Regions from separate parts of the Halomonas sp. 3F2F genome, predicted to be linked through region 1. Evidence: riboswitches for the same ligand, from Rfam matches in the RefSeq annotation. Region 1 holds a riboswitch; each other region holds the start of a gene.
The links. A riboswitch is a leader RNA that binds a small molecule or an ion and turns the genes downstream of it on or off. The one in region 1 is predicted to bind thiamine pyrophosphate.

Region 1 (7,259 bases):
GCTTAGGTATTTCTCATTTGGCCCACCGCCCTTTGGGTGAGCTTTCCGGCGGCCAGCGCCAGCGGGCGCTGATTGGCCGTACGTTGATGCAGGAAGCGGAGCTTTTGTTACTGGATGAGCCGTTTGCCAACGTGGATAGCGATACGGTGGATATTTTGATCCGTATTTTGCGCCAAATGGCCGATGAAGGCGTGACCATCATTATTGTGCTGCACGACATGGATCATCTGAGCCACCTAGCCGATGAAGTATTAATGCTAAACGGTGGCCATGGTCGCTGGGTCGCGCCTAGCGCGCTTAACCACCAACATGCATCGGCCAAGGTCGTGCCGTTTGCTTTGGGAGGTCGTCATGCTGGCACTGCTTGATGCGTGGTTTGTTGCGCCTTTCGATTATGGCTTTATGCGGCGTGCGGTCGTGGGTGGTTTGGCACTTTCGCTTGCAGCTCCTCCACTGGGCGTGTTTTTGGTGCTACGGGGCATGAGCCTGATTGGCGATGCAATGGCCCACGCTATTTTGCCTGGGGTGGCGCTGGGCTTTTTACTCGCCGGGTTCTCTCTACCGGTGATGAGCGCTGGCGGCGTTCTTTTCGGCGTGATGGTGGCGTTACTTGCCGGTGCTGTGTCGAAAATGGGCGGCCAGCGCGAAGACGCCGCCATGGCGAGCTTCTTTATTATCTCGCTGGCGGCCGGGGTATTGCTCATTTCGATGGGTGGCAGCAGCGTGGATTTAACCCATGTGCTGTTCGGCTCAATTTTGGCGATTAACTCCACAGCGCTACTGCTCATTGCCTCTATCAGCACACTGATTGTGATTATTTTGGCGATTATTTTCCGCGCGTTGGTCGTGGAGTGTTTAGACCCGCTGTTTTTACGCGGGCAAAGCCGCCGTAGCAGCTGGGTACATAGCGTTTTTTTAGGGCTATTGGTGCTTAATTTAACCGCGGGTTTCCAAACCTTGGGCACGTTAATGGCGGTGGGCTTAATGATGCTGCCTGCCACTGCAGCGCGGTTTTGGAGTAAGCGGCTGGAAGGCTTGATAGGTATTGCCGTGGTATTGGCCATGGTCGCCAGTACCGGCGGGCTATTGATTTCATTTCATCTTGATACCCCATCAGGGCCGAGCATTATTTTGCTGGCTGGGGTGGGTTATCTACTGTCGGCACTGTTCGGCCGCTATCACAGCTTAGCCGCTAAGCTGCGGCGCAAGACAACGCCGCTGGCGCTTGAACAGTCGTCATAACTCTTTGTTATTTTTGAAGGAGCGTTATATGTCGCTTTTCTCTTCATCGCGCTGGTGGGTGGGTGTTTCGGCCATGCTGGCATTGCCTGCAGCAATGGCTAGCGACCGTGTTCAGGTAGTGACCAGCTTCTCTATCTTGGCCGACATGGTCGAAAACGTGGGCGGCGAGCACGTTGACGTAACGTCGCTTGTCGGCCCTGACGGCGATGCGCATGTTTATTCACCAAGCCCAGGCGACGCCCGCGCGTTGGCCAGCGCAGATGTGGTGGTCTTTAACGGACTGCTGTTTGAGGGCTGGATGGAGCGTTTGATTGAGTCTAGCGACTATACGGGTGCATTGGTCACTGCAACCAACGGCATTCAACCCCGCGCCTTTGCCAAACACGATCATGAAGAACACGGCCATGACGATCATGGACACGACGACCATGGCCACGACGATCATGACCACGGACATGACGAGCACGATCACAGTGAACATGACCATGGTGATGACGACCCTCACGCATGGCAGGATCTACAGCAGGCAAAGGTCTACGTTACCAATATTCGCGATGGCTTAATCGAAGCAGACAGTGCCAATGCCGAAAGTTATCAAGCGAATGCTGAGCGCTATTTAGCAGCAATAGACGAGGCTGATCATGAAATTCGTGATTTGCTGAGCGATATTCCCGCTTCCGCCAGCGTGATTACCGGCCATGATTCGTTTGGTTATTTCTCAAATGCTTATGGGGTGAACTTTCTTGCTCCTGTCGGCCTGTCTACCGAAGCTGACCCCAGCGGCGCCAGCATGGCCGCGCTTGTAGATGTCATTGAGCAGGAAAACGTGCAGGCGCTGTTCCACGAGAACATGACCAACCAAGCCATCATCAACCAGCTTGCCGAAGAAACTGGCCTGCCAATTGCTGGCACACTGTATGCCGATGCGCTGGCGAGTGAGGGTGAAGCCGGCACTTACTTAGGCATGATGCGCGACGCTCGAGCACCACAACGCTACTTTCGACCCCGAACCCGGCGCGTACAACCAAGTGGGCGGTGGGCATTCGCATAGCCACGGGCATGCTCATTCCCACGACCACGACCACGACCACGACCACGACCACGACCACGACCACGACTATCATGGTCATGATCACTAAGCCAAAAAGTTAACTATTGAATACCGCCGCCGGGCGGTATTTTTTTGCGTTGCATTTTGTCCCAGGGATGGGGAGACTTGCACTACTGCTGCGAATTTTCATCCCTGCAAAGAGCCAATACCATGCGCCTGAACGCCGATTTTAGCCACTTTGCCAGTGTCACGCCGGATCAGTACCGTTGGGTGGACTCCCCCAGCGCTGGTGTAGAGCGCATGATGCTAGACCGCATTGGCGACGAAGTCGCCAGAGCCACCAGCTTGGTACGCTACGCGCCCAACAGCCAGTTCAATCGCCATACTCATGGTGGTGGTGAAGAAATTTTAGTGTTGGAAGGTGTCTTTGCCGATGAGCATGGCCGTTACCCGGCAGGCAGCTACTTACGCAACCCGATTGGCACTGGTCATACCCCACAAATAGGCGAAGAAGGCGCACTTATTCTGGTAAAGCTACACCAGTTTGATGAAAACGATATTTTGCAACTGGCCGTGCCTGCCCATAGGCTGCCCTGGCAGCCCGACCGACGGCCAGGTATTACTTACAAAATGCTGCACACCTATAGCTCAAAACAGTATGGCCCAGAGCGGGTCAGCCTAGAGCGTTGGGAAGCCGATACACTGGTGTCTTATCCACCGCTTGCCGGTGGTTTAGAGTTGTTTGTGCTGGAAGGCTCTCTTATCTGTGATGGACAGGAATACGTTACCGGCAGCTGGTGCCGCTACCCAGTAGGTGCGGCACCTCAGTTACGCGCGGGTAATGAAGGCGTGCAGCTTTATCTAAAACGCGGGCACTTAGCCACTGTTAAGCTAACCAGCTAATCTACAAAACTGTTTACAAATCTAGCCTACCAAGCCAACAAACGGCAGCAGCGTTAACAGGGCAATCAGCACCACGGCAACGATTACCAGTACGACTTGCACGGGGTGGGCAAGGAAGCGTCGCCATAATGTTGGCGCACTGCCACTGGCAACCGCTTCTTCGTGCTCTCGCCGCGCCTTAGCTTGACGCTTTTCCTGATACGCTGCCAATGCCGCTTCAGCGGCCTCACGCTGAGCAGTGTTACGCAGCCAAATGGCATCGACCCCCAGGCGAAAAAAGCCCGCCTGGGTTTCATAGACATCAAAGCCCTGCTCATCTAGTAACTGGCGTACTTCCAACGCCTCTTCATCGGTCACGTGGCGTAGCCGAAACAGCAAGTGGGCCATATTAGTCGCCCATGGCTGCCATGCGATCTGCCTGAATCACTTCAATCCAGTAGCCATCTGCATCTTTGACAAAGATAACGTCTTTCATCTTGCCCTGGTCCGCGCGCTTGATAAACGTTACTTCATGCTCATCAAACCAAGCCTCGGCAGCTTCTAAGTCAGGCACACTAAAGCAGATATGACCAAACCCTTGCGGCTCAGCGTTACCGTCATGATAGGCAAAATCCTGCTGATCTTCTGTGCCCCAGTTATGCGTCAATTCCAGTAAGCCTTTCTGACTGAAGGTCCAGGCAGTACGTGCTTGAGTATCTTCTGGCACGTTATCGCTGCTTTCGAGATTGGCTAGGAAGTAGAGCGAAAACTGCATCTCTTCGAAATCCAATCGGCGTAGCACCTGCATTCCAAAGACCTTAGAGTAGAACGCTAGCGCACGTTCGGGATCCTTCACCCGCAGCATGGTGTGATTTAAGCGAAACCCTTGGGTTTGCGGCGCTACGGGCGCGACGCCGGAATGTTGTTCGCCTTGAAAACTCATTTTGCTCTCCTGTCGCTAATGCTGATCATTGAATCCATTGAGCCTCACTTACCGCTTACCATGAGGGCTTTAGAGCCATAATACCAGCCTTTACAAGCATGTAGGCTTCACTAACGCAGTGTCACATTAAGCGCACTGGCAATACTAAACAAAAACCCTACACTTATTATTCATAAACTTTACAAAAAGCAGTTCCCGCAACATGAGCGATGCCCCACCTTTGAGGCATCCACAGGAGTTTTCCATGACTGCGATTGATATGACCCTCGGTGACCACATAACGTTAAAGCAGTTAGCCCGTGCCATACACAATGGCTTTTCACCGATTGTGGAAGTTGAATCAATGGATGGTATCTATAAGGTTCGCTTCCATCACGCGAACGGTGTCTCTGATTTAACCAATGCTGAGGGTCATGTCAGCACGTTTTTGGGCACCGGTGAAATTCGCGACACCCTTGGCCAGCTGGGCCTCACTCATGGAGTGCTTACGTTTGCCGACCAGTGTGGCGATGAAATGATTGGTGTTGAGGGTAAAGCGATGACGCCTGATGAGATGCTCACCTACGGAACACGCATCTCGTTTCGTTGATAGTTGCTCATAGCGTTGCCCAGGCTTTACAGATTGACCTAAGCCAAGGATAGTACCATCACGACAGGGGCGCCCTTGCTTAACGGGCTGAGAAGCACCCTTTGAACCTGAACCGGATAACACCGGCGTAGGGAGTCGTGGTGCAGCTGCATCACCTCCCAGCCGGGAGGATATTATGCCTTCACGCCCACTCGGCGATTATCTCCGCGACTTGCGCGCTGCCACACCGCTGGTACATTGCATTACCAACTATGTGGCGATGAATAGCACCGCTAACTTGCTATTGGCGACAGGTGCTTCCCCCGCCATGCTGCATGCTCAAGAAGAAGTGGCGGAGTTCACGGCTATGTCTGGCGCGCTATCGATTAATATTGGCACCCTCTCTTCCCCTTGGGCTGACGCCATGGCAGTCGCCGCGCGCACTGCTCATGAAAACCATATTCCGTGGGTGCTTGACCCTGTGGCTGTTGGTGCTACCGCATTTCGCCAGCGTGTTTGCGAGACGTTGCTGGCTTATCAGCCTAACGTTATTCGTGGCAATGCCTCAGAAATACAAGCACTTAACGGATTAGCCAACCAGGGGCGTGGGGTTGATGCGACGGCTAGCACCCAAGAAGCGGCAACTGCTGCCATTGCGCTGGCACAGCAACATCGCTGTGTGGTGGCGGTGACTGGCGAGAGCGATTTCATTACCGATGGCACTGAACATTATCGTCTTACAGGCGGGCATGCGCTGATGCCCCGTGTGACGACCTTGGGCTGCGGCTTGAGTGCACTGGTCGCAAGCTTTGTGGCCGCAAACCACGAGCAGCCGCTGGAGGCCAGCCTGGCCGCCTTGGCGTGTTTCAGCCTCGCTGGAAGCCGTGCAGGCGAGCAGGCTCAAGGCCCTGGCAGTTTCCAGGTGGCGCTATTGGACGCGCTGTATCAGTTATCCCCTGACGACCTTTCGACCCTTGCTCAATGGGAGGCGGTGCATGCCGTTTGATCTTTCACTCTATTTAGTCACCGATGCTGGTCTGTGCGCTGGCATGGGTCTGGAAAAAACGGTTGAAGCTGCTGTGCAGGGCGGCATTACCATGGTGCAATTACGCGATAAACACGCTAGTGACGAGCACATGATCGCCCAGGCCAAACGTCTCAAAGCGATGTTGGCTGGCAGTGGCGTCCCTCTGATCATTAATGATCGCCTGAACGTGGCGTTCGCCAGCCAAGCGGATGGCTTACATGTCGGGCAAAGCGACACGGCTGTTCAAGCAGCGCGAAGCACGCTCGGCCAGCACGCCATTATCGGGCTTTCAATTAACACCCCAGCCCAACTTCAGGAGGCACCTGTCGAATTGCTCAATTACGTCGGTTTAGGGCCCGTGTTTGCGACTGGCAGTAAACAAGACCACGCCCAGCCCATTGGCTTTGATGGGCTGGCACAGCTTGCCAATGCGTGCCAACTTCCCAGCGTCGCGATTGGCGGGTTAAAAGCTGAACACATGGCTCAAGTGAAAGCCGCTGGGGCAAACGGTGTTGCGGTTATTTCTGCTATTTGTGGCCAGCCAGACCCACGCCTGGCAGCACAGGCATTCCACGCGCAATGACCCAGCTCGACCATATCGCGGCGTTTGTAAAGGTCGCTGAGCTGGGTAGCTATACCCGCGCGGCCGAGGCGCTAGACCTTTCTCGCACGCGGGTATCTCGCCAAGTGATGGCGCTTGAAGAGGCATTGGGTGCTCGGCTTATTCAGCGCACCACCCGGCGGCTACACCTCACTGAAGCGGGCGAACGCTATCTCGTTCGTGCGCAAAGCATTTTGATCGCTTTGGACGAGGCAGCGGCAGAAATCGGCAGTGGCACCAGTACGGTGAGCGGGCAGCTGCGCATCAATGGTCCGATGAGCTTCGGCACACGCTATCTTTCACCGCTGGTTGCACGGTTTATGCAAACGCACCCGGGGCTAGAAGTGCGTTTGGATCTAAACGACCGCCGCGTTGATTTGCTGGAAGAGGGCTACGATGTCGCCATTCGTATTGGTAACCTGCCCGACTCTAGCTTAGTGGCGCGACGGCTCACCCAGTGCCGGATGCTGTTTTGCGCATCACCTGATTACCTCACCAAGCACGGCACGCCGCTGACTAGTGAAGATTTGGCATCTCACCGCTGCCTTCGCTACCGAAGCGGCCAAAACAGTGGCGATTGGCGGATTGGCCATCAACTACTCAGTATTTCTGGCCCCCTAGAGAGTAATAATGGCGATATGCTGACGCATGCAGCTGAAGCAGGCTTAGGGATAGCGCAACAGCCCAGCTTTTTAGTGACCGATAGCATTGCGAACGGGCGCCTAGTGCCGATTTTGCAGAACTTACCGCCGGCGTTGCTAGACATCCATGCGCTTTACCCAGCCCGACGCTATTTACCTGCCAAAGTAGAGCGCTTTATTGAGTTATTGGCGGCGGCGTGGGGTGACCCACCAGTATGGGAAATCGAACTCGGATTGTCGCCTTTATCGCAACAGTGAAGTGCAATAACAGTGGATTATCTCAGTGGCTTTCATCTGTAAAGTG
Region 2 (7,259 bases), on a different contig from region 1:
AGATCTACCGACATCTCCGGAATACCATACGGCTCTTCTAGCAGCAGCCGCCGCAAACCATCGGCATCATCACGCAGAAACTCCATTTGTTGGCGTACTGTGGCACCAGGAAGCACGCCGATTCCCCCCGTCACAATACGGCTAACATCACCACCGGCATGAGTATCCAGCAGCTGAATCGTATGCAGATTTTTCATTAGCACTGCTCCTAGGCGGTGGTGAGGGCAAACGGCGCACCATGGGTTTCCCACTGCGCATCAGGAACAATAACTATTTTTCCCAGGTAGTTACTGCCACGGTTTACAAAGTAGCGCTCAGCGTTATGTAGATCCGATAGTTTAAAGGCCGCGTGCAGCACTGGTTTTAGCGCCCCACTGCGAATCCACTCGATCAGTTGTTCAGCCTCTTCGCGAGTGCCATGGGAAACACCAAAAATCTGCACTTGGTACAAGTAGACGCGAGTCCACATAATCTCGCTGATATTGCCACCACTCGCACCTGCAATGGAAAGCCGCGGATAACTGCTACGGCCTTGCATATCAACAATCATGGTATCGATAAACAGATCGGTCATCTGCCCACCGACCAAGTCCATCACTGCATCAATCGGCTTACCATCAGTGGTCGCCAATACACGCTCAACAAACGTCGATAAATCACCCCGATCGATGACGACTTCTGCACCCAACGCCAGCAGTGCATCGGCTTTATCCGGCTGGCTGACAGCGTAAGGAATAGCGCCCACGATCCGACAAAGCTGAATTAACGCCGTTCCGACACCGCCACTGGCGCCTGTCACCAGCACACGTTCACCCGCGCCAATGTTGGCAGACGTCATCATGTGATAAGCCGTCTGATACGAGCACATCCCCATTGCAGCAAGCTCTGCATCGTGCAGTTCAGGGTTGGGAACATGATGAAACTGATCGGCTGGGACGACGACAAAGTCAGCATAGCCACCATCAGCCCCGTGGCCATAATAATCTGGCGTCAGATTGATATCGCGACGCTCATCAGCGTAAATATTAAAATCGAGCAGGCCTCGTTCTCCAATACGTGAAGCATCCACTCCCTCGCCTACTGCCGCCACGCGTCCAGCAATATCAGCTCCTTGAATACGAGGAAATGTCAGTGTGGGCGATCCTCCCATCGCAAACGATGTGACTTCCTCTTTCCCTTTCGTAGGGTAAAGCCCTTCACGCGCTTTCCGGTCAGTATTATTTTTGGCCGTTGCTGTTACCTGAACCAGCACTTGCCCCGCCCCTGGTTTAGGGGTCATAACATCCTGCCGGTACTGCAATTTATCTACATCACCATGGCCTGTTAACAACATGGCAGACATCGTTTTCGGTACTTGAGGTACAGCTTCGGCCATAAATTTCTCCGTTGTGAAACGTTGGATGAACCTAGCTGACAATAGCAAACTTTCGCCGCCACTCAAGAGTAATAATAAAAACGGCGTCAACGGATATAAACCATTGACGCCGTTAATGTTTATTAATAATTACTAGCTAAAAACAGGTACACCAATAACTAACACATGTAGGTAAAGAGCAAACAAAATATACGCTATCAAGCCAATCACGACGGTGGCTATTGTCGCGGGAGCCGAGGTTGATACTGGCTTAGCGGGATGCAGGCGATCACGCTTTTTGGCTGCCTTAAAGGCCAGAATAGCCCACACCAAAAATGCTGCAAAAAAGACAATATCGCCCAGTCGTCCATTAGCCAATAAGTGTGAAAATGCCCAAATTTTCACGGCCAACATCATCGGATGACCAAGCTTCGCTTTGATAGCATTACGCGGCACATAGGCTGCCACCAGCATAATAAAGGCAGGCACCATCAGCAGTGCTACCGCATGGCGTAAGCCCGTGGGGGGAAACCAGACGTAGATAGGGTCTAGGCGCATTTGGCCAAAACCGTAAATAGCAATTGCCAGTCCAATCACCGACACTACCGAGTACGCAATCTTCCAGGTGTTTTCGCCGCGTTTAACAATCTGTCGCTGACGCCAGTCTTCAGCAAAGATACGCACAGAATGGCTGCCAAGAAAAATCAGCAGGCCAATAATCATGATGGTCATAAAAGTAGCTCTCAGGTTATTTGCAGGTCATTGGTCGACTGCGAGGATGCCACACTAGCGCTCCAACCACATGACCAACGATCAACTTTTCGCTACCAGCGATCATCTGGCTCAGTTTAAAACCAGTTTTTACGCTTAAATAACCAAATTAAACAACCTCCGATACCCAGCATGGCTCCCCAAACAAAAAAGTATCCGTACTGATAGCGCAGCTCTGGCATGTACTCAAAGTTCATGCCGTAAATACCGGCAATAAACGTCAGTGGCACAAATATGGCAGTAATCACCGTTAATACGCGCATGGTGATATTTAGCTGATGAGAGGAAATCGAAATGTAACCATCAATGAGATCACCGCAAATGTCGTAATACATTTGTGTCAGTGTATATAGGCGCTCAAAGCGCTCCTCTACATCCGTGATGGCATGCAGTGTTTCACTTTCTCCACGAGGCAGATGGGCATAGTCATAGGCAGTAAGCTCTTGGGTAATGCCTTTGTGGTAGCTAAAAATACGGCGCATCTTTACCAATCGTGAACGATAGGCGGTGATTTTCCGCATCAGCACATCATTACCAGCCTCTAAAAGCTCATCTTCTATATCGCTTAGCTCACTCTCAAACTCCAGTAAGCTATCGATGTAGAAGCCTGCCGAGATGTACATAATTTTCAGCGCGACACGCTCGGGAGATAGCGCCAGCAGTGTTTTTCCGTGCTCACTAAAGAGCCGTTCAATACTAAGCGCCTCACCGGCGTGCAGCGTGATTAGAAAACGCTCTCCAATAAAGAGGCACACCTGCTGAGGCACAAAGTTTAGCTGAGCATCAAACGATGAAATACCTCGGTAAATAATCAGGGTATGGTGCTCAAACTCTTCAATTTTCGGCGGATGGCGCTCTTTGTGGGCATCTTGAATTGCCATTGGATGACAATCAAAACGCTCCAATAGCTGGCCTCAGGCTCACCTTTCATGTCTATCCATAGGTGGCTACCGGGCGTCGTTTGCCAGTCATCGATGAGGCGTTCATCGCCTTCGCACACATCGCCTTCTGATGTCGTTAGCAGGCTGCGAATCATGATCGTCCCTGTTAATTTGGCTCACGGCTTAACGTTACGGCCTAACGCTTCGTCGATTAGGCAGGTATGCCAGTGTAACGCTGACGACAATAGACGCCAGTAACGCCCCTAGAAAAGGCCCTAACGTTGGGATACTGCCTGGAAAGGTAGCCGCCATAATGCCAGCCGTAACGCTTCCCTGGCTTAGCCACCCCGGCAGTATTGCCCCTGCTAATCCAGCCATGCCGCCACCAATCGCCGCCACTGGCGTCATACGTTGCCACAGGCCAAGCAGCACAGGCACCACGATGGCAGCGCAAAGTAAGTCGGCTATCAAGAAGAGCCGTAGAACTGACAATCCTTGCAGGGCAATAAATACCACCGGCACCATCATTGCGACCGTTATCCAACGTGCGGTCGTTAAAGATGTTGCATGTCGTTCACCGCCACGCCCGACTATCAGCGACGCTATACCGTTTTGCAGCGTATCGACACTTGAGGTCACTAGCGTGACTGCCAACACCAATGCAGGTAACGCCACCCAGGCAGGCGCATCTGTTAACAGCGCAAAGAAAGGAATAGGTGGCTCTCCCAAAGCAACACCGCTCATGGCGGCCATGATGCCGACACCGCCGATCACCATCACAACCAGTACGGTCAGCCCGCCGCCTAGCCAAGCACCGCGGCCTAAGCTCTGGTCATCCTGAGCAGCCCACACACGCTGCCAATAGCCTTGATGAAAAAGATTGGCGGCGGTCACCGCAATCACAAGCGTCAGGGCAACACTCAGCGCGCTTGCGATAGGAATAGAGGGCATGACGGCGTCATTCGGCATGGCTGGTAGCCGCCAAATCGCAACGCTACCCACAGCCAATAACAGGGCTAGCAAAAGCCATGCCTGCCAGCGATCCGTTGCGAGGCTTGCGCGCAACCCACCAATCACCGTATACACCAAGGTAGTGAGCGCAACGCCAATAATCACTAGTGCAGGTGGCACATCGGAAAGCAGTGCGGTAATAGCACCTATCGCCGTCAGTTCCGCTGCTAAAAAACAGCCCATGTAGGCTACGGACACCAGCAGCACCCAATGACGCACCCCCTTGCCGTAACAAGCGTGGGCGAATTCGGCAATGCTTCTGCCTTCTGGCAATGCGCGACGAATTTTTGGTCCGTACAACCCCAACACGATAAACGGCAGCGCAGAGCCAATGGCATAGCCTGCCAACGCTAACGGACCAACAAAGGCACCAATTTCAGGCGGCGCAAACAGAATCCAGGCGCCCATTCCCGAGGCTAAAAAGGAGAATCCAAGCGTGGAAGCGGTTTGCGAGTTCCGCGCCGTGACATAGTCATCAAGCGATCCCTGCACATGACGTGCACGCAGGCCCAGAAAAGCAAAACAGAATAGCGCCGCACCAAGTACGGCTGACGTTAGGTAAGGCATGTCGCACTTCCTCCGCCGGTATGAACCGGATCAGGTTCCAGGGTCTGCGCAGTGCGCATTCTCAGCCCAACAGCTGCGGGCTCCCCTGGCGACAGTGAATGGAGACGCTATCCTCGGTGAAAGCGGCTCGTTAGTAAAGGCTGGGCGTTAGTAAAATTTATCCGTGGGTAACGCCTAGATGTGCGTCTGTATCCTGCTAACGCGGTAGGCGGCCCATCAAATAAAACTCCTCATTGGGGGGCGTACCCGTCATGGTAACTAATCGATTCGACATGCCGAAAAAAGCAGCAATGGCGCCAATATCCCAACAGTCCTCTAGCGTAAAACCTACTTTCTCTAATGCTGTTTGCCACGTGGCAGAGAACTCCCCAACTTCAATCCCGCAGTGCAATGCAAAATCCAGCATGACACGATGGCGTTCGCTTAGCCCTGCCGCTAGATGATTGATAGCGACATTGTCAGCAACTAAAGGGTCTTTACTATAAATTCTCAATAGCGCGCCATGGGCAACAACACAATAGAGACAACGATTGCGAGCACTGGTAGCCACAACAATCATCTCTTTTTCAGCTTTAGTCAGCGTGTCGGATTCACGTTCCATCAAAGCATCGTGATAAGCAAAAAAAGCGCGAAACTCCTCAGGGCGATGCGCCAGCATTAAGAACACATTGGGCACAAATCCCGCCTTGCTTTGCACTTTTAATATTGCATCGCGAACATCGTCAGGCAGTTCATCCAGCGTTTCTGGGACACGGAAACGGCTAAGTCGATTAGTCATCGTTACACCTCATTTGCTGATTAAGCTTTAAATTTTTGTTTTGATTAAACAATCATGCTGTTGGATAACGCGCTTCAGTAACAAAACACTAAACAAAGTGACTTTCAATCGTGGCTAACGCTGTCCATACTCTCAACTATTCAATGACCTATAAGCCGTGCAGTAAATGCATCAAACGGCAATTAACAGGGACACCAAAATGCATTATTCCGAAGCCAAAGAGCATACGCCTGGGCACTTGCATACTCTTTTTGCCGACCCTTATTGCGCGTTTAAAAACGACACCGATGAGCGTCAGCTGCATATCCGGATAATGCTGCACACCCTTCTGGCACTGCCTATGCATCACGCGCGTGCCACGCTCCGGGTTATCCATGGCTGGGAAAACGGCGGCTTCGAGCCAAGTGATCTAAAGCACAAGGACTTCCCGCTTGCCTCTTTAGATGATTTCCACCGAGTGGTTAACGAGGTCTCCCCTAACCCTCAAGAACACGAGGCGTCGTTAAGCGCTAGCACGCCGCTCCTCTCAGCACCACTGGCGAGCATATTCGCCAACGCAGAAGCCGATGGCATCATCGTTTCTGACACGCTGCGCAGCACACCTGCCCGCTGGCCTGCTTTGAAAGGCGGTTTAGCCATTTATACGCTCTTCAAAATGTATCATCGCTTAGTTTATGGCGAAGATGACAACTACCGCTGCTCTCAGTGTGAAACGCCCGATGGCCTGCATGAGCTACATGAGTTTCATCTTGAAGAAGGCGAATTTGCACTGTTAGTTCCTCACAGCACAACAGCGCAAATGACCACTCCCACCATTCTCGTTATGCACGCCAGCCAGCTTGGCCCTATCGGCCAGCTCTTAAAAAGAAGCCTGCCGTTATTTCAGATCACATAAGTTGAAACGGTCAAAGCCCCGCTTAGTGCGGGGCTTCTCCATGGTGCAGTTAGCTCAACGAAATAGTGCTATTAATACCGCTAGATACATTTTCTGGTTCGAACCAGCGGGCAGTGACCGTTTTGGTCTGCGTCCAGAAGGTAATTGCCTGCTTGCCATTCGGCCCCAAGTCGCCAAGCTTGGAAGCTCGCGAACCCGTAAAACTGAAGTACGCGACGGGTACAGGAATCGGCACGTTGATACCAATCTGGCCTACGTCGATATCCGTTTCAAAGCGCCGTGCTACCCAGCCTGAGTTGGTAAAGATCGACGTACCGTTGCCGTTAGGGTTAGCGTTGATAAACGCAATCGCGTCATCCAGCGTCTCCACACTGACCACGCATAGCACGGGGCCAAAAATTTCTTCCCGGTACACCGTCATATCAGCGGTCACATCGGCAAACAGAGTTGGGCCAACAAAGTTGCCGTTTGGATAGCCCTCTACCGTGCAACCACGGCCGTCCACCAGCAGCTTAGCGCCCTCTTTCTCACCCGCTGAAATCAGGCGTTCAACGCGCTCTTTCGCTTGTGGTGAGACAAGCGGCCCTAGGTCTGCATCGCGCTGAGTGCCAGGACCGACTTTCATGCTGCGCGCGCCTTCCTCAATATCTTTCAGCCACTCTCGCGCTTCACCTACTAGCACGACAACCGAGTTAGCCATGCAGCGCTGGCCAGCAGCACCAAACGCCGAGCCGAGTAGGCTATCAATCGCCTGACTGCGGTTGGCATCCGGCATCACAACGCAGTGGTTCTTAGCTCCCATCATCGACTGCATGCGCTTTCCAGCGGCGGCGGCACGGTTGTAAAGCAAGGAACCCACATGGGTCGAGCCAATAAACGAAAGCGCTTTAATATCCTGATGGTCGGCGATTTGGTTGGCAACATCAGGACCGCCATGAACCACGTTTAGAACGCCGGCGGGGACGCCCGCCTCATGGGCAAGTTCAACCAGTCGCATGGTGG
Region 3 (7,259 bases), on a different contig from region 1:
CGTTGCGCTCTTCAATCCAGGCGCGGCGCAGGGCGGGTAGGCCTTTGCGTAAATCGTTGTTGGCGGCTGGGTCGGTGTAAGGGCCAGAGGTGTCGTACACCAGTAGCGGCGGGTTCTCTTCATCAATGCTGCTGGTTTTAGTGGGCGATAGAGTGATTTCCCGAAACGGCACGCGGATATCGGGTCGTGAGCCTTCAACGTACACCTTGCGCGACGCAGGCAGCGGTTGAATAGCAGCGGCATCGACTTGGGCGGTTTCAGCTAAAAAGTGGCTGGTTTTACTTTTTGAGGTCTTAGCTTTTAAAGTTTCAGTTTCTAAAGTCTTCGTCATGACGGTCGTCTTCCTTCGTTGTTGATTATGGTTATTGTGTTGGCTTAATGGGTGAGGCTTTTGTCTGTTAGATCGCTGTCTATCAGATCCAGACCCATCTGCCAGAAATCGATTTCCAGACGCGTGGCGTCGCGGAAGATCTTGCTCAGCTCGGCAAAGCGGACGGGGGTAACATCGGCCAGGCGGGCGTTGAGCCACTCAAGCTCTGCCTGCATGGCGGCCTGAAACTCCTGGCTTTCGTACATCGCTATCCAGGCATCAAACGGGTTTTGGCTGCCGCGTAGGGTAGAAGGCTGAGCGTTCAGCCAGTTGGCGATTTCGCCGTAGCCCACTAAGCAAGGAGCCAGCGCCACGTGCAAATCGAGCAGGTCGCCGCGATTGCCGGTGTCTAATACGTAGCGGGTATACGCCAAGGTAGCTCTGGCTTCGGGAAGCTCCGCCAGCTCTTGCTCGGAAATCCCCCACTCCTGGCAAAAGCCCACGTGCAGGCCCAGCTCCACATCCACAATGGCTTTTAAACCTTCATGGGCCTGGCGCAGATCAGCCAGCGTAGGGCTTTTATAGGCGGCCAACGCGTAGGCGCGGGCGAAGTGAATCAAAAACAGGTAGTCCTGTTTCAAATAGTGGCGAAACGATGCTTCTGGTAGCGCGGCGGTACCCAACTGACGGACAAAATCGTGCTCAATATAGGCGCGCCAGTCGTCATAGCAGGCATTAGTAAGATCAGCAAAGCGGTAGCCCATGGTGCCTCCGGTAGTAATGATCCGGAAGGTGGGCGGTTGAGATCGAGGGAATGGCGCAGAAGGAGGCGTGAAGCTAAGCCGAGGCCATCGCTTGATCCCTACGCCGGTACCCGCGCGCTCGTCATAGGAGCAGCGCATTAGCCGGATCAGGTTCAGCGGGACCAGCGCTTTGGCAGTATCAAGAGGATACGCCCTGCGCCATCTCAGCCGGATTCACCGGCACCCCGTCAAGCAGTTAGTGCCAAGCAGTCTAGGAGGACGAGAGAAGAGATGCAAGGGGGATAGTGAGTGAATAGTAGGCTTCTTAGAAACGTTGATGTACTTGGCTAACCTAACGCCGCCACGCGTCTCTCGATTGCTAGACACTCTAAAAATTACTGCACTTCATGGCCTGACAGGGCGGCAGGGGGCCGTAAGTTGTGAAATCGAATGAAAAAGCGAATTTAGTAACAATAGGTTTTCTCAGTACGGAGGCTGTAGTGCTTGACCCGCAGGATCGCCTTGACGCGTTCCATCAGTTTCATAAGAGCCACTTTTTGTAACTATTCATAAATACAGTATTTTGAGCAGGGAAAAACACGTAAGCGCGCAAATTTTGGATATGCTGCCAAAATTGGCTTTGCCCTCTTGGGAATCGATGGGGTAGAGTCAAATTGGGTAGCTGAAAAAAACCAATGAATGTGTCGCCGCGTTTATTGGGGTTTTGTAGCGGGGTGTATAATCACTGTTAGAGTCTAGGAGAAACAATGGCAATACCGAGAGTCTTTATAAGTTCCACATGCTATGACCTAAAGCACATAAGGGAAAATCTTAAATATTTCGTGAGAACCATTGGGTACGAACCAGTTTTGTCTGATGAGGGTGATGTTTTTTATAGCCCAAGCTCACATACACATGACTCCTGCCTCAAAGAAGTTGAAACATGCCAAATATTTATTTTAATTATTGGTGGAAGACAGGGTGGGAACTATAAAGACGAGATTTCATCTATTACCAACAATGAGTACCGGGAAGCAGTTCGAAATAATATCCCCATTTTTGCACTCGTCGAAGCTTCAGTGCATTCTGATCATCACGTATTTATCACTAACAGAAAGAAAAATCCAGATATAGCTGAGAGTATAGCGTATCCAAGTATCGACGACATAAGGATTTTTGGCTTTGTAGACGAGGTTAGAAAAAACACTAAAAACAACGCCATTTTTCCATTTCGAGATTTTTCGGATATGGAGTCCTACTTAAAGAAGCAATGGGCCGGAATGATGTATGATTTTATTATTCAGCGGTCTAACGAGGAAAACTCAAAGATCACTAATAAGCTTCTAGATGATTTGGCATTGGCTACCAAAAAGTCTGAAGAGTTAATTAAAGTTCTTCTTAAATCAAGTGGCAACAATGAAACTGCCGAAAAGACAATTGAAGAAGTTTCAAACCGAGTTCAAGCGGAGAACTTTGCAAAGCTTGTGCTTTCTCGCTTCAAACTGGACAAGCTATGGAATACTAGCATCGAAGATTTGGAGTCCATACCTCTCAATGGAACTTGGATAGATTTTCTTGAAGCTACACCTGATTTCCATATTGATGAGGTTGATCAAGGAGATGGTGAGGTTGATCAAGTTTTATGGGGCACTGCATCGCACGGAATCCAAATTGGCTCATATACAAATGGTGAATACAGACCCGCCAACCTAAGCAGCTTTGAAGATTCATTTTCATCTCTAAAGTCCGTTGATGCTGATACGCGAAGAAATATATATTTAACGATGGTAAACGGATTTTAACAAAGCATTGCAGCGGACAAGCCGCTGAATGCGGCGTTGAGCCTGTAGAAAAACTCCGCTGACGGCTAAGTTTTGGTAGGATCTAGGAAACAGACGAGGAGTGGTCAGCATGCCGCGCTTCAAGGCTTATAACTACGATCAGAACGCCATGGTGGTGATCAACTACCAAGATCAGCTCCAGCCAGGCACCTTTGAATACGCTGTGCACTACCTGATCGAGCATAAACTCGACTTATCGGTTTTCCATAAGACAAATACGGCAAGTGCCATCGGAACGGTGCCGGTCGATAGGTATCTTTTATCATCGAGAATAATCGGTTGCCCAATGACACTGATTGGATGAAGCACCGAGTCGATAGCCCCAAGGGCAAGCAGATCTACAGTCATCGCATGTCGGTAGTGGAACCGGTGTTCGGCAATATTGGCACGACGAAACGACTGGACCAGTTCAGCCTACGGGGTAAGAAAAAGGGCCAGTGGCAGTTATAGTGCCTGGTGCATAATATTGAGAAGTTAGCGAATTATGGTCATTTGGCTGAATGCCGATATTAAGATGACTCATCCAGATGACCGGCTGGATAAATGAATAAGGGCAACAGGCGATGGAAATGGCTCGAAATCGGGTTTTTCTATGGCCTCGTTAAGTTTTACGAGCATGGACTATGCATTGAGTATACGAGCTGAATATTTTCTCTACGGAATAGAGGTTGGCATTTTAGACTTTAATGAAGCTATCTCCTGGGCTGACTCCGTAATAGAAGAATCTGCAGAGCCAGATGGCGAAATAATCGATCTTGCGTTGAGCCGTCCGCGTGGCCGTAATGGCGTGATGGAGGCGCTAGCTGCGATTCCAGGCGAGAGGCGCCCGCAGGTTGCTGGGAGACTTTTGCTTGCGGAACTGAGCGATAGGCTATCCTCTGGCAAGAAGCTGAAGACAATCTCAAGGCAGGCTCTTGATGTTGCATGGGCAACTCAACAACCCGAAGAAATTCGATTCGAACTCGACCGCATAGATGATGGCATATATCTCGCCGAGTCAGGCACATACGGTACGATTGATGAATGCAGGCAAGAACTGGAAACAGCCCTTTCTGTCTACGGGGGCATCAGTGAAACTTAACAATCACAGGCACGGCGACGCCAACTACATTGCGGCTTCGCCTCCATTCCGCAGCCGCGCATGCTGGCTGGCGTTGGGCGGAACAGAAAGGTATCGATGACGTTGAATATAGACATAAATGAGATAATAGATACTCAAAACTCCACATGGGAATCTCAGCGCATAGATAAGTCGCATGCCACTGCGTTCTTAGACAATTTATTTCAGATAAGAGATGCTGCATCAAAGGCAACTCAAAATAATGAATCTATGCAGATTTGGTTGTGCTCTCTCTATTCTTACGCTATGGGGCAGTTTGAGCTATATATCAGAAGACAATTTTCTGAAGTTTTAAATACATCGAGCTTCTTTAATTCGTATGACAGCACTAGCATAGCCGAAAGACTTCGCAAAGCAGGGTGTGTTCCGACCATTGAATCAATATTAGTAGATAGTGCAAATGAATGGGAACCTGGGGGGTTAATTTCCGAAGCAATGCCTGGATGGCATGACCCTGAAAAAGTAAATCAGTACTTTAGAGTCTTATTTCCTGATTTTTGCCTATATTCGAATGAGCAATCTGAACGTATTCGGCTAATGTGGCAGGTAAGACACTCAATTGTCCATACTGGTGGCCTCATTACCAGATTCGATGCAAGAAAACATAGGTTACTGCACCGACTTGGCGATAAAAAGCTTCATTTATCAGAAACATCAATTGACAGCTTGGCCCATTGGTTAAATGAAATAGTTGTTGATTCCACGGGAAGACTGAAAACAAAAGTAATGGAGCACTATATAACAAGCGGTGAGGAAGAAACAGACGACGCAATAATAGAAAAGGCGGCGGGGTGCCGCAGTCCATTCAAGCGAGGAGGCGCCCAACAAGACAATGCACTGGACGCCTCTGGCTCCGGTGATTTTTGACGTTGGGCCTTATGAATACATGCATCTGGTGTTTGAATGAGTCAATTGGGAACCATGTCGAACATATAGTTCCTGAAGCGCTAGGGTGTCCAGACAATTTCTTTCTAACGAATAAAGAAATTTGTGAAGGTTGCAACAATGGCCTTGGACACATTGATCAGGCGGTGATTGACGATTTTGACTTGTGTGCCTTTATGACTGGTATTCCAAGAAAGAGAGGAAGACCTCCAATCATAAGCAGCCGAGGTAATGTGCGAGGCACCGTTGGGAAAAATGGGCCAGTAATATCATTCAATATGGAAAGCCATGCTGTCGTGGATCACACTGGGAGAGAATTGCCAGGATTCAGAAAACGAGAGCGCGACATCAAAGCACATTTTACTCAAGGTAACAATCAAGGGAGAATCGATTTTTCAGTAGAATTCGGCCGCAGGAAAAAGTTTATTCGGGGACTCCATAAAATTGCCTTCTCAGCGTTGACGTACTTTGTTGGTGCATCGGAGACGAGAAAGCAGAAATACAATGGAATCCGTCAGTACGTTAAGAAAGGTAATAGTACGCGCCACATTATCCTAAGCAGAGCCGACCGACTTGGGTATTACCATGATTTCAAAACTCCTTGGGTGTCAGAATTAGGCGATTACACAATGCAATTTGTTCTTTGTGGGGTTGTGTTCATTGTTGATCTAAGCGAAAACGAGATGCACTACCCACGGTATAAATCAATGGCCGAAAAAATGTTTGAAAATGATCAATGGACGTATCTGCCAAACTAAATTGGTCCAACAAGGCGCTCCAAGCGACCCCGTAAAGCGCTGGCGCGCTTTACGGGCCACCGATACGATAGGAAGAAATAATGGGCTTAGACGACATAGCTACAATTCTCAGCGGCTTCTCCACAGTTGTAATAGCTATTCTTACCGTATTTTTATGGCGCGAGAATCGGTTGCTGCGGAAGGCAGGCTCAGAGCCGAATTTAGTTGCGTATTTTGAGCCTCATCCAGATGGAACAGGTGGCTTGAATATTTCGATCGCAAATGTAGGTACAGGCCCGGCAAGAAACGTTTACTTTCAATTCTTGGGAGAGTCAGAGCATTTCACCCGCTATAACTTAATCTTGGATTGCACCACAAAAAGAGGCCCTATAACTCTAATTCCGCAAGGAGAGAAAATTTCAATATTGTTTGCTATCGGTTTCCAACTCTTCAAGCCTAAAAATTCAGACTCTAACGACCCTATGCCCCCTTTTAGTGTTCGCTTGGAGTGGACTAGCTTGAATGGAGCGAATGCAAAACGTGAAGACTATCTGTTGGATGTTAAGCCGTATGCTGATCTACCGGGGCTTATCAACAAGCCTTATTTACTAAAGATCGTTGATTCCATAGATGGTGTAGGAAAAAGCGTAGGCAAACTCAATCAAGATGTGAGGAGTTTATCAAATCTGATAGAGGCTAACTCGTTAGAGAATTCAGTGGTGCAGAAAGTTAAGGGAAATAATGAGCCTACTTGAAATAACTGGCTACGTCGGTCCTGTTTGCGTAATCGATATTCGACCAGTTCGCCTGCCCAGCATAAACTGCGCTAACAAGTCAAAGCACTCGGACGCAGCAAAGCTGCGTCGGTGTTTGAAGCATTAGAACACTTTGGAAACCATGGTGAGTAATTTAGACTTGGCTCTGCTAGCCAATTATCCCGAACTACTGCCAGCACTTCGAGAAATGTTTGAGTGTGGATGGCCGGGGTATTACGGTGCGTGCGGCAGGGGAAACGCTGAAGAAGACCTACTGGCATACTCCAATCACAATAAACTTCCTATTGGGGTTGTTGCGATGCAGGATGGTTCTGCGCTTGGTATCGCGGTATTGAAGGCTGGATTGGTGGCGGCATGGTACTCCCTCAGTACCGGCGTCGTGGAATTGGCGCAACATTGACTGTTGAGCTTGAAAGCATCGCACGCAAGCTGGGGTACAAAAAAATCTACTCCGGCACAAGCACAGCAAACAGCCTTCTGGAGCGAAGTGGCTGGTCGTATATCGAAACCGTGCTTTACGGAGGGGATAACGTATCCATCTATGAGAAAGCGCTCTAACTCAGGCGTTGCGGCTGTGGAAAGGGGCAGGGCCAGTGGCAGTTATACTGCCTGGTGCATAATATTGAGGCGTTAGCGAATTATGCTTATTTGGCTGAATGCCGGTATTAAGATGACTCAGTCTGGTTAAGCGTTTGCCCCACCTTCCAAGAAGATAGTTGAGTATACACATGGCCTTTATTGCACCTATCACCCTTACTGCGCATGGCGTAACGCTTGAGCCGCTTTCACTCAATCACGAAGCCGGTTTGCGCGGTGATTTTCAACCCAGTTGTCCAAATAGCTGCGT

Region 2: it holds a riboswitch for thiamine pyrophosphate, as region 1 does, so the genes downstream of both, INT21_RS17220 (sodium:solute symporter) here and thiM (hydroxyethylthiazole kinase) in region 1, are expected to answer to the same signal.
Region 3: it holds a riboswitch for thiamine pyrophosphate, as region 1 does, so the genes downstream of both, tenA (thiaminase II) here and thiM (hydroxyethylthiazole kinase) in region 1, are expected to answer to the same signal.

What each region holds. Positions count from the first base shown of each region.
Region 1 covers NZ_JABUZE010000182.1:79,250-86,508, reverse strand. The annotation lists gene INT21_RS18735 (metal ABC transporter ATP-binding protein) at 1-368, shown strand, start outside; gene INT21_RS18730 (metal ABC transporter permease) at 352-1,242, shown strand; gene INT21_RS18725 (metal ABC transporter solute-binding protein, Zn/Mn family) at 1,271-2,293, shown strand; partial or broken gene INT21_RS20700 (urease accessory protein UreE) at 2,214-2,381, shown strand; gene INT21_RS18720 (cupin domain-containing protein) at 2,504-3,196, shown strand; gene INT21_RS18715 (DUF6164 family protein) at 3,218-3,583, opposite strand; gene gloA (lactoylglutathione lyase) at 3,585-4,118, opposite strand; gene INT21_RS18705 (hypothetical protein) at 4,363-4,707, shown strand; TPP riboswitch at 4,763-4,858, shown strand; gene thiM (hydroxyethylthiazole kinase) at 4,883-5,692, shown strand; gene thiE (thiamine phosphate synthase) at 5,682-6,296, shown strand; gene INT21_RS18690 (LysR family transcriptional regulator) at 6,293-7,213, shown strand.
Region 2 covers NZ_JABUZE010000170.1:12,161-19,419, forward strand. The annotation lists gene INT21_RS17200 (proline racemase family protein) at 1-197, opposite strand, end outside; gene INT21_RS17205 (zinc-binding dehydrogenase) at 209-1,375, opposite strand; gene INT21_RS17210 (NnrU family protein) at 1,508-2,086, opposite strand; partial or broken gene INT21_RS17215 (magnesium transporter CorA family protein) at 2,203-3,161, opposite strand; gene INT21_RS17220 (sodium:solute symporter) at 3,196-4,584, opposite strand; TPP riboswitch at 4,574-4,681, opposite strand; gene INT21_RS17225 (peroxidase-related enzyme) at 4,781-5,362, opposite strand; gene INT21_RS17230 (hypothetical protein) at 5,562-6,257, shown strand; gene INT21_RS17235 (CoA-acylating methylmalonate-semialdehyde dehydrogenase) at 6,307-7,259, opposite strand, start outside.
Region 3 covers NZ_JABUZE010000038.1:9,121-16,379, forward strand. The annotation lists gene thiC (phosphomethylpyrimidine synthase ThiC) at 1-331, opposite strand, end outside; gene tenA (thiaminase II) at 376-1,074, opposite strand; TPP riboswitch at 1,153-1,311, opposite strand; gene INT21_RS04800 (DUF4062 domain-containing protein) at 1,821-2,855, shown strand; gene INT21_RS20315 (transposase) at 2,965-3,198, shown strand; gene INT21_RS04810 (transposase) at 3,195-3,344, shown strand; gene INT21_RS04815 (hypothetical protein) at 3,487-3,975, shown strand; gene INT21_RS04820 (hypothetical protein) at 4,072-4,881, shown strand; gene INT21_RS04825 (hypothetical protein) at 4,914-5,657, shown strand; gene INT21_RS04830 (hypothetical protein) at 5,738-6,391, shown strand; gene INT21_RS04835 (hypothetical protein) at 6,537-6,812, shown strand; gene INT21_RS20720 (GNAT family N-acetyltransferase) at 6,767-6,970, shown strand.